DNA from 3 places in the Amycolatopsis thermoflava N1165 genome. Region 1 is predicted to be linked to each of the others. Evidence: riboswitches for the same ligand, from Rfam matches in the RefSeq annotation. Region 1 holds a riboswitch; each other region holds the start of a gene.
What was found. A riboswitch is a leader RNA that binds a small molecule or an ion and turns the genes downstream of it on or off. The one in region 1 is predicted to bind thiamine pyrophosphate.

Region 1 (4,364 bases):
GCACGATGGACAGCCAGCCGCCGTCCGGCCACAGCGCCCGGAACGCCAGGCCCACCACCACGGTGGGCAGCACGAACGGGACGAGCACCAGCGTCCGGACGACCGCCACCCCGGGCAGCCGCACGCGCGCCAGCAGGAACGCGACCGGCAACCCGGCGACCACCGCGATCAGGGTCGAACCGGCGGCCTGCGCGACCGTGAACCACGCCAGCCGCCACGTCTCGCCCTCGGCCAGCGCGGCGAGCACCCCGCCGTCGGCGAAGCCCAGCCGCAGGATCGCGACGACCGGCCAGGCGAAGAAGACGACCAGGAACCCGAGCGGCAGCACAGCCAGTGCCGCCAGCCCGAGCCCGGCACGGCTCACTGGCCGAGCAAGGAGCGCCACTGCTCGATCCACCGCTCACGCCCGGCCTGCACCGTCTCGGCGGGCAGGCTCGCCGGGTTCGGCGGCAGCGGGGCGGCCGTCGTCCACGCGGCGGGCAACGCCACGCCCTCCCGCGCCGGGTAGACGTACATGTTCTCCGCCACCGTCGCCTGGAACTGCTGGGACAGCAGGAAGTCGATCACCTTCTGGGCCTTGTCCGCGTTCGGCGACCCGGCCAGCACGCCGGCGTACTCGACCTGACGGAAGCAGGTGTCCAGCAGCGCCTTCGTGCGCGGCTTGCCGTCCTCGCCGATCTCCGCCGCGGGCGAGGACGCGTAGGACACCACGATCGGCCGCGGCCCCTTGCCGGAGGAGCCGGAGAAGTCCTGGCCGTAGGCCTCCTCCCAGCCGGCGACGGCACGCATGCCGTTGTCCTTCAGCCGGGTCCAGTAGCCCTGCCAGTTCTGCTCGCCGTAGCGGGCGATGGTGCCGAGCAGGAACGCCAGGCCGGGCGAGCTGGTGGCCGGGTTCTCCACGACCAGCAGGTCCTTGTACTCCGGCTTGACCAGGTCGTCGTAGGTCGCGGGCTCCGGGATGCCGCGCTCGGCGAACCAGGTGCTGTCGACGTTGACGCAGACGTCGCCCACATCGACGGCCGACAGGCGGTGCTCGGAGTCCACGGCGTAGCGCTGCGGGCCGCGGTCGGCCTCGGGGCTGGTGTAGGGCGCGAAGACGCCTTCGGTGAGCGCGCGCGACGCGAAGGTCGAGTCGACGCCGAAGGCCGCCTCGCCGATCGGGTTGGCCTTCGTGAGGACCAGGGTGTTGGTGAGCGCGCCCGCGTCACCCTTCTTCACGACGTTGATCGTGATACCGGTCTGCTGCTGGAAGGCGTCGAGGACCTGCTGCGGAGCGGCGAACGAGTCGTGGGTGACGAGCGTGACCGTGGCCGGGCCGTTGTCCGCGTCGTTGCCGGCCAGCGTGCAGCCCGCGGTCAGGGCGGCGACAAGGCCGACCAGGACGCCCGTGCGGAATCTCATGACCACTCCTCGCTCGTTCCGGCGAGAAAGGTCGGGGCCCTCCCTGCGCCGGCATGATCCGGATCAGGTGCGAACGGTCGCGGGCGAACCCGCCTCTCAGCCCGGTGGACCCGGACTCCCGTGGCAACCGTGCAGCGTACCCGCCGCCGTACCACCATGGAGCACATGGCGGAACTACTGAGCGAAACCGAGATCTCCGAGGCCCTCAACAAGCTGCCGTACTGGCAGCGCGCGGGCGACGCGCTGGAGCGCACCGCCGAACTCGCCGACTTTCCGCAGGCCATCGCGGTGGTCAACCGCGTCGCCGAGATCGCCGAGGGCGTGAACCACCACCCGGACATGGACATCCGGTGGCGCACCGTGACGTTCCGGTGCAGCACCCATTCGGCGGGCGGCATCACCGCGAAGGACGTGTCGCTCGCCGAACAGATCGACGGCACGATCGACGCGCTGTGATCTAGGCCGGACCGGCAACTTCGCGGCCGGTCCCGTGCGTTGCCCCTGGTGGAGGGAACGCACCATGAGGAAGGTTGTCACGCGACTGGCCGCCGTGGGAGCCGCCGTCGCCTTGTTGCTGGGAGTGCTCGCCGGGACCGCTTCGGCGGTCACGTCCGCCGCCGTCGAACCGCCGGGCGAGACGCGGGCGGTGGTGGTCGGGACGCTGGCGTTCGGGTTGATGATCGCCGCGGCGGGTGCCGTGTTCTGGTAGACGGCGCGACATCGGGGACCGCAGGAGTGATTTCGGTCACGTCGGCCGCCGGGTTGTAACGACGGGGGCGTCGCGGGCGCTGTCACGCGCGGAAGTCCCTGCTCACCCCGAGGTTCGCCGCCATGAACAGCACGCCCGCCCTGTCGCCCGTCCAGCGCGCCTGGGTCACCGGCCTGGCCACCGCCATCACCCTGCTCGCCGTTCTCGTGCTCGCCGCGCTGGGCTGAGTCCCAGCAGGTCAGCGGCCCGCCGGTGCCCCGGCGGGCCTTTTTCATGCGCTGTTGATCTGTGTCCATGACCACTCGTTGGTGACATTTCCGTGTCCTATTCGTAATGTCACGGGCGGCCATCCCCCGAACGGCCGAAAAGTCCCCTCCCCGAAAATGGTGATCTTCCGAATGGTGGGTCGACATAGATCCAAAGCGAAATCGCTGAGAGTCCCCCTGGCGATCGGCCTGGCCGCGGCGTTCGTGCTGGGCTTCGCGGTCTGGCTGACCGGTAACTTCAGCAGGCAGGACACGGCCAGCATGGCGGCGCAGATGAAACCGCTGCCGACGACCTCGGCCCCGACGAGCACGTCGAGCAGCACGACCACCCCGCCGCCGCCTCCCCCGCCGTCGACGACGACGCCGTCCGTGGCGCCCCCGCCGTCGACCACTTCGAAGTCGACGCCGAAGTCCACGACGACGACCCCGAAGACGACGACCAAGGCGGCGAACGCCTGCTCGTCGGTGCTCGAGGGCACGCTGCCCCACGTGGCGAAGGTGGGCAACCACATCGCCGCGAAGTTCGGCGTGGACGAGATCGGCGGCCGAGCGGGCCGCTCCGGCACGAGCGACCACCCCAGCGGCCTGGCGCTGGACTTCATGGTGGACACCTCCACGGGCAACGCCATCGCGGATTACGTGCTGGCCAACCAGTCCGAGTTCAACGTCAAGTACGTGATCTGGAGGCAGCGCTACAACGACGGCAGCGGCTGGTCGACGATGGAAGACCGCGGCGACGCCACGGCCAACCACTACGACCACGTGCACGTGTCGTTCGAGTCGAGCGGCACGGTGAACGTGACCTGCTGATCGGCGCGGCGTGCGGGCACTGCCCGTGCGCCCCGTCGGTTCACGGAGAACGCCCAGGCTTCCCCCGCCTGGGCGTTCTCGTGTTCCCGATGTCGCCCAGCCGCCAGCGGCTGCCCTGTCCCCCGAGCAGATCCCGCGCCGCCTCTGCACGACGCGCAACACCCGGCACCCGGCACCCGGCATGCGGCACGCGGCACGCGGGCTACGCTCCCCGCCCGCCCGGCACCCCCACCGCCGCGGCAGGCAGCCTCGCCCTTCCCGCGCCACCGCACCCAAGGCCCCGTGCCCGCAACCCGCACCCGATATCCCCACTCGCCCGAGACCACTGGGCTCGGGCACCACCCCGCACCCGGGACCAGCGAACGGGCCACCAGCCGCCCGAACCCCCACTGCCCTCGTGCCACCCCACCTCCCGCGCCCGGAGTCGCCATTCACGCCATGAGCTCGCGCTCCGTGGATCGAGGGCTACTTTCGGTCACGTGGTTCCCGCGCCTCGAACGTCCTGGGCCGTGTCCCGCGGGTGGCACGGGCTCATCGCGCTCGGCGTGACCGCCTCGCTCGCCGTCCCGCTGACGCTGATCTTCACCGGCCGCGCGGACGCGAACTCCGGCCAGACCGGGGAAGCCTCAGCCTTGGCGTCCGCCTGTGGCGGCTCTTCAGCTACTGCACCGTCGAGAGCGACATGGTCGTGCTCGCCGCTGCTCCGGTGCCGGTGTGGCGCCCCACTTTGGACGGCCCGGTCTGGCGCGTGGTGCGGCTGGACGCGCTCCTGGGGATCCTCATTGGTGTTCGCGATCGTGCTGGCCCCCCAGGTGCACCTCACCCGGAGCCGCCCTGTCCGCGACCATCGGCTTCCACTACATCTCCCCGCGGGCGACGATCGCGGCGTGGCTGCTGTTCGGGCCGCGCGCGGATCTCGTGGTCGACGGTCGCGGGCGCCTTCACCGACTGGTACCCGTACCCGTTCCTGGACGTGACCGAACTGGGCCTTGGAGCAGCCATCCACAACGCGGGGCTCGTCGTGGTGCTCGCCCTGGCGTTCGCGGCGCTGTTCAAACTCGCCGACACCCGGATGCCTGCCCTCCTGGGCAACGCACCCACCCGCATGTCGACGCGCGATCCCGCGTGACCCATCGGCGCCGCAGGCCGGCTCAGACGTTGAAGCGGAACTCCACCAC
Region 2 (4,364 bases), 440 kb from region 1:
GATTCGCCGTCCTCCGGGACCATCGCGTCCAGGTACACCAGCCGCGCGATCCGGTCCGGCAGCTCGTTCGCCACCGACGAGATCACCAGCCCGGCGTAGCTGTGCCCGACGAGCACCACGTCGGTGAGGTCCTCCTCGCGGATCAGCCCGGTCACGTCCGCGACGTGCGTGTCGAGGCCGACCTCGGGGCCGGCCAGGTGCGCCGTGTCGCCGTAGCCGGTCAGCGTCGGCGCGAGCACGCGGTGCCCGGCCGCCTCCAGCAACGGCGTCACCCGCGTCCAGCACTCCCCGGTGTGCCACGCGCCGTGCACCAGCAGGTAGGTCGTCATCGTTCGCTCCGATCAGAAACGGGACACTGTCCCGGTTAACATACGGGACAGTGTCCCGCTTAGCTAGCACCGGGTGGGAGAATGGGGCCGTGGACGACAGCGCACCCAAGCGGGCCGACGCGCGGCGCAACCAGAAAGCCCTGCTCGACGCGGCGGCCGCGGTCTTCGTCGCGTCCGGGGTGGAGGCGCCGATCCGCGACATCGCGGCCAAGGCGGGCGTCGGGACCGCCACGATCTACCGCCACTTCCCCACGCGGGCGGACCTGATCATCGCCGTCTACCGGCACCAGGTGGAGGCGCTCGCCGAGGCCGGTCCGGCGCTGCTCGCCGCGAGCGCGACCCCGTACGCAGCCCTCGCGGAGTGGCTCGACCGGTTCGTCGACTTCGTGATCACCAAGCAGGGCCTGCCCGCGGTGCTGCAGTCCGACGACCCCTGCTACGACCCCCTGCACTCCTACTTCCTGGAGCGGCTCGTCCCGGTCTGCACGGGACTACTCGAAGCCGCGGCGGCCGAGATCCGCGGCGGCCTCGACGCCTACGAGCTGATGCGCGGCATCGGCGGCCTGTGCGCGGGCGCGAACAGCAAGCACCCCTACGACGCACGCCGCCTGGTCGGCCTGCTCGTCGCCGGGCTGCGCCGGCCGGACTGAAGGCCTCCGCCGCGGTGGAGGGCCGACACCGCCAGCCCGCCAAGCACGCCGACCGCGCCCAGCAACGGCAGCGCGCCCAGCGCGACGCCGGCCGACAACGCGCGCCCGCCCAGCCACGCGCCCGCGCTGATGCCCAGGTTGAAGATCGACGTGTAGACCGCGACCGCGAGTGTCGGCGCTCCGGCGGCGGCCACCACCACCCGCGTCTGCAGCCCGGGGACCAGCGCGAACGCCACCGCGCCCAGCGCGAACACGCCCACCACCGCCCCGGCTCGCACCGAAGCGATCACCGCGAAGAGGACCAGCGCCGCCGCCAGCACCGCGATGAGCACCCGCAGCGAAGCCCACGGCCACCGGTCCGCGAGCCGCCCACCGGCCAGATTCCCGCACAGCGCGCCCGCGCCGAACACCATGAGCAGCACGACCACCCCGCCGGGCGGGAAGACCCGGCCGAGGATCGGCGACAGGTAGGTGTAGGCCACGAAGAACCCGGTCTCCGCCACCAGCGTCACCGCCAGCAGCACCAGCACCGGCCGTGTCACGAGCGCCCGCAGCTCCGGCCCCAGCCGCGGCGGCTCCGCGGTCCGGGTGGCCGGCACCAGCAGCGCGACCGCCGCCATCGCGGCCAGCGCCACGACCGCCAGCAGCCAGAACGACGTCCGCCACCCGTACGCCTCGCCCACGAGGGTGCCCAGTGGCGCGCCGAGGACGGTCGCGAGGTTCAGTCCGGTCGACACGAAGGCGATGGCCCACCCGCGCTTCGACGGGTGGACCATCGACGCGGCCAGCACGAGCGCGATCGCGAAGAACGTGCTGTGCGTCAGCGCGGTGACCACCCGCGCGGCCAGCAGCACGCCGAACCCGGTCGCACTCGCCGCGAGCGCATTGCCCGCCGCGAACACCGCGACCAGCCCCAGCAGCGCCGCCTTGCGCGGGACCCGCAGGGTCGCGGCCGTCACGAGCGGACCGCCGATGGTCACCGTCAGCGCGTACCCGGCCACGAGCAGGCCTGCCGAGGGCACCGGCACCCGCAGGTCGGCCGACAACGCGGGGAGCAGTCCGATCACGAGCGTCTCCGCCGTGACGACCACGAAGAGACAGGCGCCGAGCGCGATCAGCGCGGCCGTGGTTCGCATGATCGTCAACCTAGGGGCTGACATCGGTGTGAATCTCCAGCGCGGGTGAGCGGTCTCACCGTCGTGCTCTTGAGGTCTGCCGCGGGACGTGGCATGGTCGGACGGACAACCGAACACGCGGGAGCTCGCGCCTTGGCGGGCTGAGAGGGCGGCTGGTGTCCGTTGGGACCCGGCGCCGCCGACCGCTGAACCTGACCGGGTAATGCCGGCGTAGGGAGTATTTCTAGTGACGACGCTGGAAAACGGCAAGAACGTCGCGCCGACCGTGACCACCGGGCCGATCACCGGGTCCCGGAAGGTCTACCACCACACCGAAAACGGGCTGAAGGTCCCGGCCCGCCGCATCGAACTCAGCAACGGCGACCACTTCGACGTCTACGACACCTCCGGCCCGTACACCGACCCCGACGTCGCGATCGACGTCCACAGTGGACTTGCGCCGCTGCGCGCCGAGTGGATCGCGAACCGGGAGCACAACACGCAGCTGGGCTTCGCGAAGGCCGGCGTGATCACCCGCGAGATGGAGTTCATCGCCGCGCGCGAGCGGGTCACGCCCGAGTTCGTGCGCGACGAGGTGGCCGCGGGCCGCGCGGTCATCCCCGTCAACCGCAACCACCCGGAGAGCGAGCCCGCGATCATCGGGAAGAACTTCCTGGTGAAGGTCAACGCGAACATGGGCAACTCGGCCGTGTGGTCGTCGGTCGAGGAGGAGGTCGACAAGATGGTGTGGGCGACCCGCTGGGGCGCCGACACGATCATGGACCTGTCCACCGGCAAGCGCATCCACGAAACCCGCGAGTGGATCATGCGGAACTCGCCCGTCCCGGTCGGCACCGTGCCGATCTACCAGGCGCTGGAGAAGGTCGACGGCGATCCGGCGAAGCTGTCCTGGGAGGTCTACCGGGACACCGTGATCGAGCAGTGCGAGCAGGGCGTGGACTACATGACCGTGCACGCCGGCGTGCTGCTGCGCTACATCCCGCTGACGGCGAACCGGGTCACCGGCATCGTCTCCCGCGGCGGTTCGATCATGGCCGCGTGGTGCCTGGCGCACCACAAGGAGTCGTTCCTCTACACGCACTTCGAGGAACTCTGCGAGATCCTGCGCGCCTACGACGTGACGTTCTCGCTCGGCGACGGCCTGCGCCCCGGCTCGATCGCGGACGCCAACGACCGCGCCCAGTTCGCGGAGCTGGAGACGCTCGGCGAGCTCACGCACATCGCGCGCGCCCACGACGTCCAGGTGATGATCGAGGGCCCCGGCCACGTGCCGATGCACAAGATCAAGGAGAACGTGGAGCTGGAGGAACGGCTCTGCGGCGAGGCTCCGTTCTACACCCTCGGTCCACTCACGACGGACATCGCGCCGGCCTACGACCACATCACCTCGGCCATCGGCGCGGCGCAGATCGGCTGGTACGGCACGGCGATGCTGTGCTACGTCACGCCGAAGGAGCACCTCGGCCTGCCCAACCGGGACGACGTGAAGGCCGGCGTGATCGCCTACAAGATCGCCGCGCACGCCGCGGACCTCGCCAAGGGCCACCAGTACGCCCAGGACTGGGACGACGAGCTGTCCAAGGCGCGTTTCGAGTTCCGGTGGACCGACCAGTTCAACCTCTCGCTCGACCCGGACACCGCGCGCTCGTTCCACGACGAAACGCTGCCGGCCGAGCCCGCCAAGACGGCGCACTTCTGCTCGATGTGCGGGCCGAAGTTCTGCTCCATGCGGATCACGCAGGACGTCCGCAAGTACGCCGAGGAGCACGGGCTGTCCACTGTGGATGCTATCGAGGCCGGGATGCAGGAGAAGTCGGCCGAGTTCGCCGAGAACGGCAAGCAGGTCTACCTCCCGGTGGTCCAGCCGTAATGAGCGTCACCCCGAAGACCGCGCTGACCATCGCCGGGAGCGATTCCGGCGGCGGGGCGGGGATCCAGGCCGACCTGCGGACGTTCTTCGCCTGCGGGGTGCACGGGATGACCGCGATCACCGCGGTCACCGTGCAGAACTCCGTCGGCGTGCAGGGCTTCACCGAGATCCCGCCGGACGTGGTGTCGGCGCAGATCAAGGCCGTTGCCGGGGACATGGGCGTGGACGCGGCCAAGACCGGCATGCTGGCGACGGCGGAGATCATCACCGCCGTCGCCAAGACGCTCGACGAGGTCCACATCGGACGCAACGCGGACGTGCCGTTCGTGGTGGACCCGGTGGCGGCGTCGATGCACGGGGACGCCCTGCTGCGCGAGGA
Region 3 (4,364 bases), 440 kb from region 1:
GCAGCTGACCGAGATGCCGACGAGGGTCGTGCACCCGATCACGCCACCGCTGTCCGGCACGACGCGCCGGATGCCGGTCGCCGGGCAGGGCGGATCCGGGGGCGGCGAGAAGACGGTGTTCATCCCGAAGCCGGTGGACCAGCCGGTCGAGGAGGAGGCCGCCCCGCCCGCCGCCGCGAAGCCCTGGTGGAAGAGCCGGTGGACGCTCGCGGTCGCGACCAGCGTGGCGGCGTTCGTGGTCGGGATGCTGGCGATCACCGGCTTCGAGGCGGCGACCGGGAGCACCGTGTCCGGCGGCACCGGGACGACGCTGGGCCGGGTGGTCGGCGGTTCCGGCGGCGCCGAGCCGACGACCACGCAGGTCACGACGGTCACCGAGAGCTCGACGAGCGAGGACGAGCGGGCGCCGGCGAGCACGAGCAGCGCGCCGACGACGTCGTCCAGCGCCGAGCAGACCGAGTCCCCCGTGACGACGACGCCGAGCACCAGCGTCCAGGAGACACCGTCCGCCGCATCCGAAACAGCGACGACGGCGCCGAGCAGCCCTTGATCCGAAACTGACCACAGGCCCTTCGCGAGTTTTCGCGGAGGGCCTGATTCTTGAGGCCAGCCAAGTGGGGGCCGGCCTCGACGGCGCGGGCGATGTTGCACGAACGGCTCGACAGTCTGCCAGCCGGAGAGCCGGCCGCCTCGATTTGCCGGGCTGGGTTGACTGTCGCGGGCCACCCCACCACTTGCCGTTACGGCCCGCCACGGCCACGAAGGCCGGGTCGGTCCAGCTGGCCCGCACCGCGCGGGCGGCTGCGGCGGGATCCTCGCCCCCGGTGGGACCCGCCACCAGCACCTTGAGCAGCTGGTCGCGTTGATGCCGGACGGCGGCCTCGGCGCGGCCACGAAGGCCCGGCTCAGTCGAGCTGTGCCCGCAGTGCCCGGGCAGCCGCAGCCGGGTCCTCGGCCTCGGTGATCGCCCGCACCACCACGATCCGCGACGCGCCCGCCGCCAGCACCTCCGGCAGCCGGTCCGCGTCGATGCCTCCGATGGCGAACCACGGGCGCACGGTGCCGAGCGCCGCGGTCGAGCGCACCAGGTCCAGGCCCGGCGCCGGGCGGCCGGGCTTCGTCGGCGTCGGCCAGCAGGGGCCGGTGCAGAAGTAGTCCACACCTTCTTCCACAGCCGCGGCCTCGGCCTGTGGGCGGTCGTGCGTCGAGCGGCCGATCACCGGCTCGTCGCCGATCACCCGCCGCGCCAGCGGCACCGGCAGGTCGTCCTGCCCGAGGTGCAGCACGTCGGCGTCGACGGCCGCCGCGATGTCCGCCCGGTCGTTCACCGCCAGCAGCGCCCCGTGCCGCGCGCACGCCTCCGCCAGGATCTCCAGCGCGGCCAGCTCCTGACGGGCCTCCAGCGGTGCCCCGTCCCGCTTGTCCCGCAGCTGGACGATGTCCACGCCACCGGCCAGCGCGGCGTCCGCGAACTCGGCCAGGTCCGGCCGGTCCCCGGTGCACAGGTAGAGCCGCGCCGCGTCGAGGCGTTTCCTGATCTCGTCACCACTGAGCCCTGGCATGGCCTGAACCCTATCTCGCACGTTAGGGTAGGGGTGTCCGCACGGGAGCCCGAGCCACGGGCTGAGAGGGAGCTGCCAGCGCTCCGACCGTGGAACCTGATCCGGATCATGCCGGCGCAGGGAGCGTGATTCTCATGAGCAACCAGCACGTGGCCGTCGTCGGCGGCGGGGTCATCGGCCTGTCCGTGGCCTGGCGCGCCGCGGCGGCCGGGCACCGCGTCACCGTCGTCGATCCCGCGCCCGGCCGCGGCGCGTCCTGGGTCGCCGGCGGCATGCTGGCCCCCGTCACCGAGGCCTGGCCCGGCGAGGAGGAGTCCCTCGCGCTCGGCGAGGAGTCCCTGAGGCGCTGGCCGGCGTTCGCGCAAGCGCTTGCCGCGGACGGCGGCGACCCCGGGCTTTCCCAGGCCGGCACGGTCGTCGTGGCACTGGACCGGGCCGACGCCGACCAGCTGGACATCGTCGCCGCCTACCTGCGGTCGGTCGGCCGCGAGGTCGAACAGGTCACCGGCCGCAGGCTGCGCTCGCTCGAACCCGGGCTGGGCGCGGTGCGCGGCGGCCTGCTTGTGCCCGGCGACCTGGCGGTCGACAACCGCAAGCTGCTCCGCGCGCTCGAAGCCGCCGCGCTCCGGCACGGCGCGGAGTTCACCGGCGACGAGGCGACGGCGGTCGAACCCGGCCACGTCCGCACAGCCCACTGCGAGGTCCGGTGCGACGTCGTGGTCATCGCCGCCGGGGCGCACAGCGCCCGGCTGCACCCGGTGCTCGCGCGAGGTGTCCGCCCGCTCAAGGGCGAGATCCTCCGCCTGCGCGCGCGGCGCACGAGCCTGCCGCCGCCCACGCGCACGGTGCGCGCCGTCGTCGAGGGGCGACCGGTGTACCTCGTGCCACGAGAAGGCGGCGAGCTGGTCCTCGGCGCGACCCAGTACGAGGCCGGCTTCGACGACACCGTCAGCGCCCGCGGCGTGCGCGAGCTGCTCGAAGGCGCCGAGCGGATCTTCCCCAGCATCGACGAGTACGAGCTGGTCGAGACCGCCGCCGGGCTGCGCGCGGCCAGCACCGACACGCTCCCGTTCATCGGTGACCTCGGCGACGGCGTCCTCGCCGCCACCGGCCACCACCGCAACGGTCTGCTCATGGCGCCGGTCACCGCCGACGCCGTCGTGGCTTGGCTGGCCGGGGAGAAACCGCCCGAGGAGGCGCTCGCGGCGGACCCGGCCCGGCTCGGAACAGGAGGGGTCTGATGGAAGTGCAGGTCAACGGGCAGTGGCGGGAGGTCCCCGACGACGCGACGGTGACCGACGTGCTCAAGGCGGTCGACGCGCCGGAACGCGGCGTCGCGGTCGCCATGAACGGCGAGGTCGTGCGGCGCGGCGAGTGGGCGGCCAGGGCCGTCCCCGCGGGCGCGCGGCTGGAGATCCTGACGGCGGTGCAAGGTGGGTGAGGTCATGTTCGACGGCGACCAGCTCGTGATCGGCGAGCACAAGCTCGGCTCACGGCTGATCATCGGAACGGGCGGCGCGGCGAACCTGTCGGTGCTGGAACGGGCGCTCGTCGCGTCCGGCACCGAGCTGACGACGGTCGCGCTTCGCCGCGCGGACGCCGAGGGCGGCTCCGGCGTGCTGGACCTGCTGCGCCGCCTCGGCATCCGGCTCCTGCCGAACACCGCGGGCTGCCGCAGCGCCGCGGAGGCCGTGCTGACCGCGCGTCTGGCCCGCGAGGCGCTGGAGACCGACCTGATCAAGCTCGAGGTGCACGCCGACGACCGGACGCTGCTGCCCGACCCGGTGGAAACACTCGACGCGGCCGAGCAGCTCGTCGCCGACGGCTTCACCGTGTTCGCCTACACCAACGACGACCCGGTGCTCGCGCTGCGGCTGGAGGAGGCCGGCTGTGCCGCGGTGATGCCGCTGGGCGCGCCGATCGGCACCGGGCTGGGCATCCGCAACCCGCACAACATCGAGCTGATCGTGGCCCGCGCGGGCGTGCCGATCATCCTCGACGCGGGTATCGGCACGGCGTCCGACGCGGCGCTGGCGATGGAGCTGGGGTGCGACGCGGTGCTGCTGTCCACGGCGGTCACCAGGGCACAGGACCCCGAACGGATGGCGTACGCGATGCGCTCGGCGGTGGTCGCCGGGCGGCTGGCGCGGCAGGCGGGCCGGATCCCGCAGCGGTTCTGGGCGCACGCGTCCAGCCCGCCGCGCTGAAAAACCCGGCTTCACCTCGGTTTGCCGCGGCGAGCACGTATGGTTTACCGCACCCGAGCGGTCGGCGAGGCGAAGGAGCTCAAGAGTGGTTGAGTCAACCGAGGATGTCGCTGGGCGGTTGTTCCTCGCCGTCGGCCGGCTGTCCCGGTCCCTGCGGCAGGCAGGCACACCAGGGCCCGGCCACGGCTCCATTTCCGCGCTGTCGACGCTGGTCGCCTTCGGGCCGATGCGGCTCGGCGACCTGGCGGCGAAGGAGGGCGTGGCGGCCGCGACGATGTCGCGGATTGTCGCCTCGCTGGTCGACGCGGGCTGGGCGAGCCGCGAGCCGGATCCCATCGACCGGCGCGCCTGGCTGGCGACGGCCACACAGCAGGGCGAGCGGATGCTGCTCGACCTGCGGTCCACGCGCGTGCACGAACTGCAGAAGCGGATCGACCGCCTGTCGCCGGAGCACCAGGCCGCGCTGGGGCAGGCGCTGCCGGCGCTGGAAGCACTGCTGGCCGGCGACGAGAGCTGACCACGCCCGGGATTGGCGGTGGCGAGGAGGCGCCGCTCACGCCCGGGCGGGTTGAATTACCGCCTCGGAGTGCGTACT

Region 2: linked by a shared signal. The riboswitch ahead of thiC (phosphomethylpyrimidine synthase ThiC) and the one ahead of AMYTH_RS0134990 (thiamine ABC transporter substrate-binding protein) in region 1 are both predicted to bind thiamine pyrophosphate.
Region 3: linked by a shared signal. The riboswitch ahead of thiO (glycine oxidase ThiO) and the one ahead of AMYTH_RS0134990 (thiamine ABC transporter substrate-binding protein) in region 1 are both predicted to bind thiamine pyrophosphate.

What each region holds. Positions count from the first base shown of each region.
Region 1 covers NZ_KI421511.1:7,039,395-7,043,758, reverse strand. Annotated here, with positions in the region: gene AMYTH_RS0134995 (ABC transporter permease) at 1-364, opposite strand, end outside; gene AMYTH_RS0134990 (thiamine ABC transporter substrate-binding protein) at 361-1,401, opposite strand; TPP riboswitch at 1,424-1,533, opposite strand; gene AMYTH_RS0134985 (4a-hydroxytetrahydrobiopterin dehydratase) at 1,567-1,857, shown strand; gene AMYTH_RS0134980 (hypothetical protein) at 1,922-2,110, shown strand; gene AMYTH_RS51100 (hypothetical protein) at 2,382-2,855, opposite strand; gene AMYTH_RS51095 (hypothetical protein) at 2,866-3,186, shown strand; gene AMYTH_RS48265 (Pr6Pr family membrane protein) at 3,869-4,315, shown strand; gene ychF (redox-regulated ATPase YchF) at 4,338-4,364, opposite strand, start outside.
Region 2 covers NZ_KI421511.1:6,603,055-6,607,418, reverse strand. Annotated here, with positions in the region: gene AMYTH_RS0132855 (alpha/beta fold hydrolase) at 1-329, opposite strand, end outside; gene AMYTH_RS0132850 (TetR/AcrR family transcriptional regulator) at 419-979, shown strand; gene AMYTH_RS0132845 (MFS transporter) at 922-2,115, opposite strand; TPP riboswitch at 2,223-2,349, shown strand; gene thiC (phosphomethylpyrimidine synthase ThiC) at 2,342-3,985, shown strand; gene thiD (bifunctional hydroxymethylpyrimidine kinase/phosphomethylpyrimidine kinase) at 3,985-4,364, shown strand, end outside.
Region 3 covers NZ_KI421511.1:6,597,311-6,601,674, forward strand. Annotated here, with positions in the region: gene AMYTH_RS0132800 (hypothetical protein) at 1-550, shown strand, start outside; gene thiE (thiamine phosphate synthase) at 906-1,562, opposite strand; TPP riboswitch at 1,594-1,702, shown strand; gene thiO (glycine oxidase ThiO) at 1,697-2,803, shown strand; gene thiS (sulfur carrier protein ThiS) at 2,803-3,003, shown strand; gene thiG (thiazole synthase) at 3,008-3,769, shown strand; gene AMYTH_RS0132825 (MarR family winged helix-turn-helix transcriptional regulator) at 3,855-4,286, shown strand.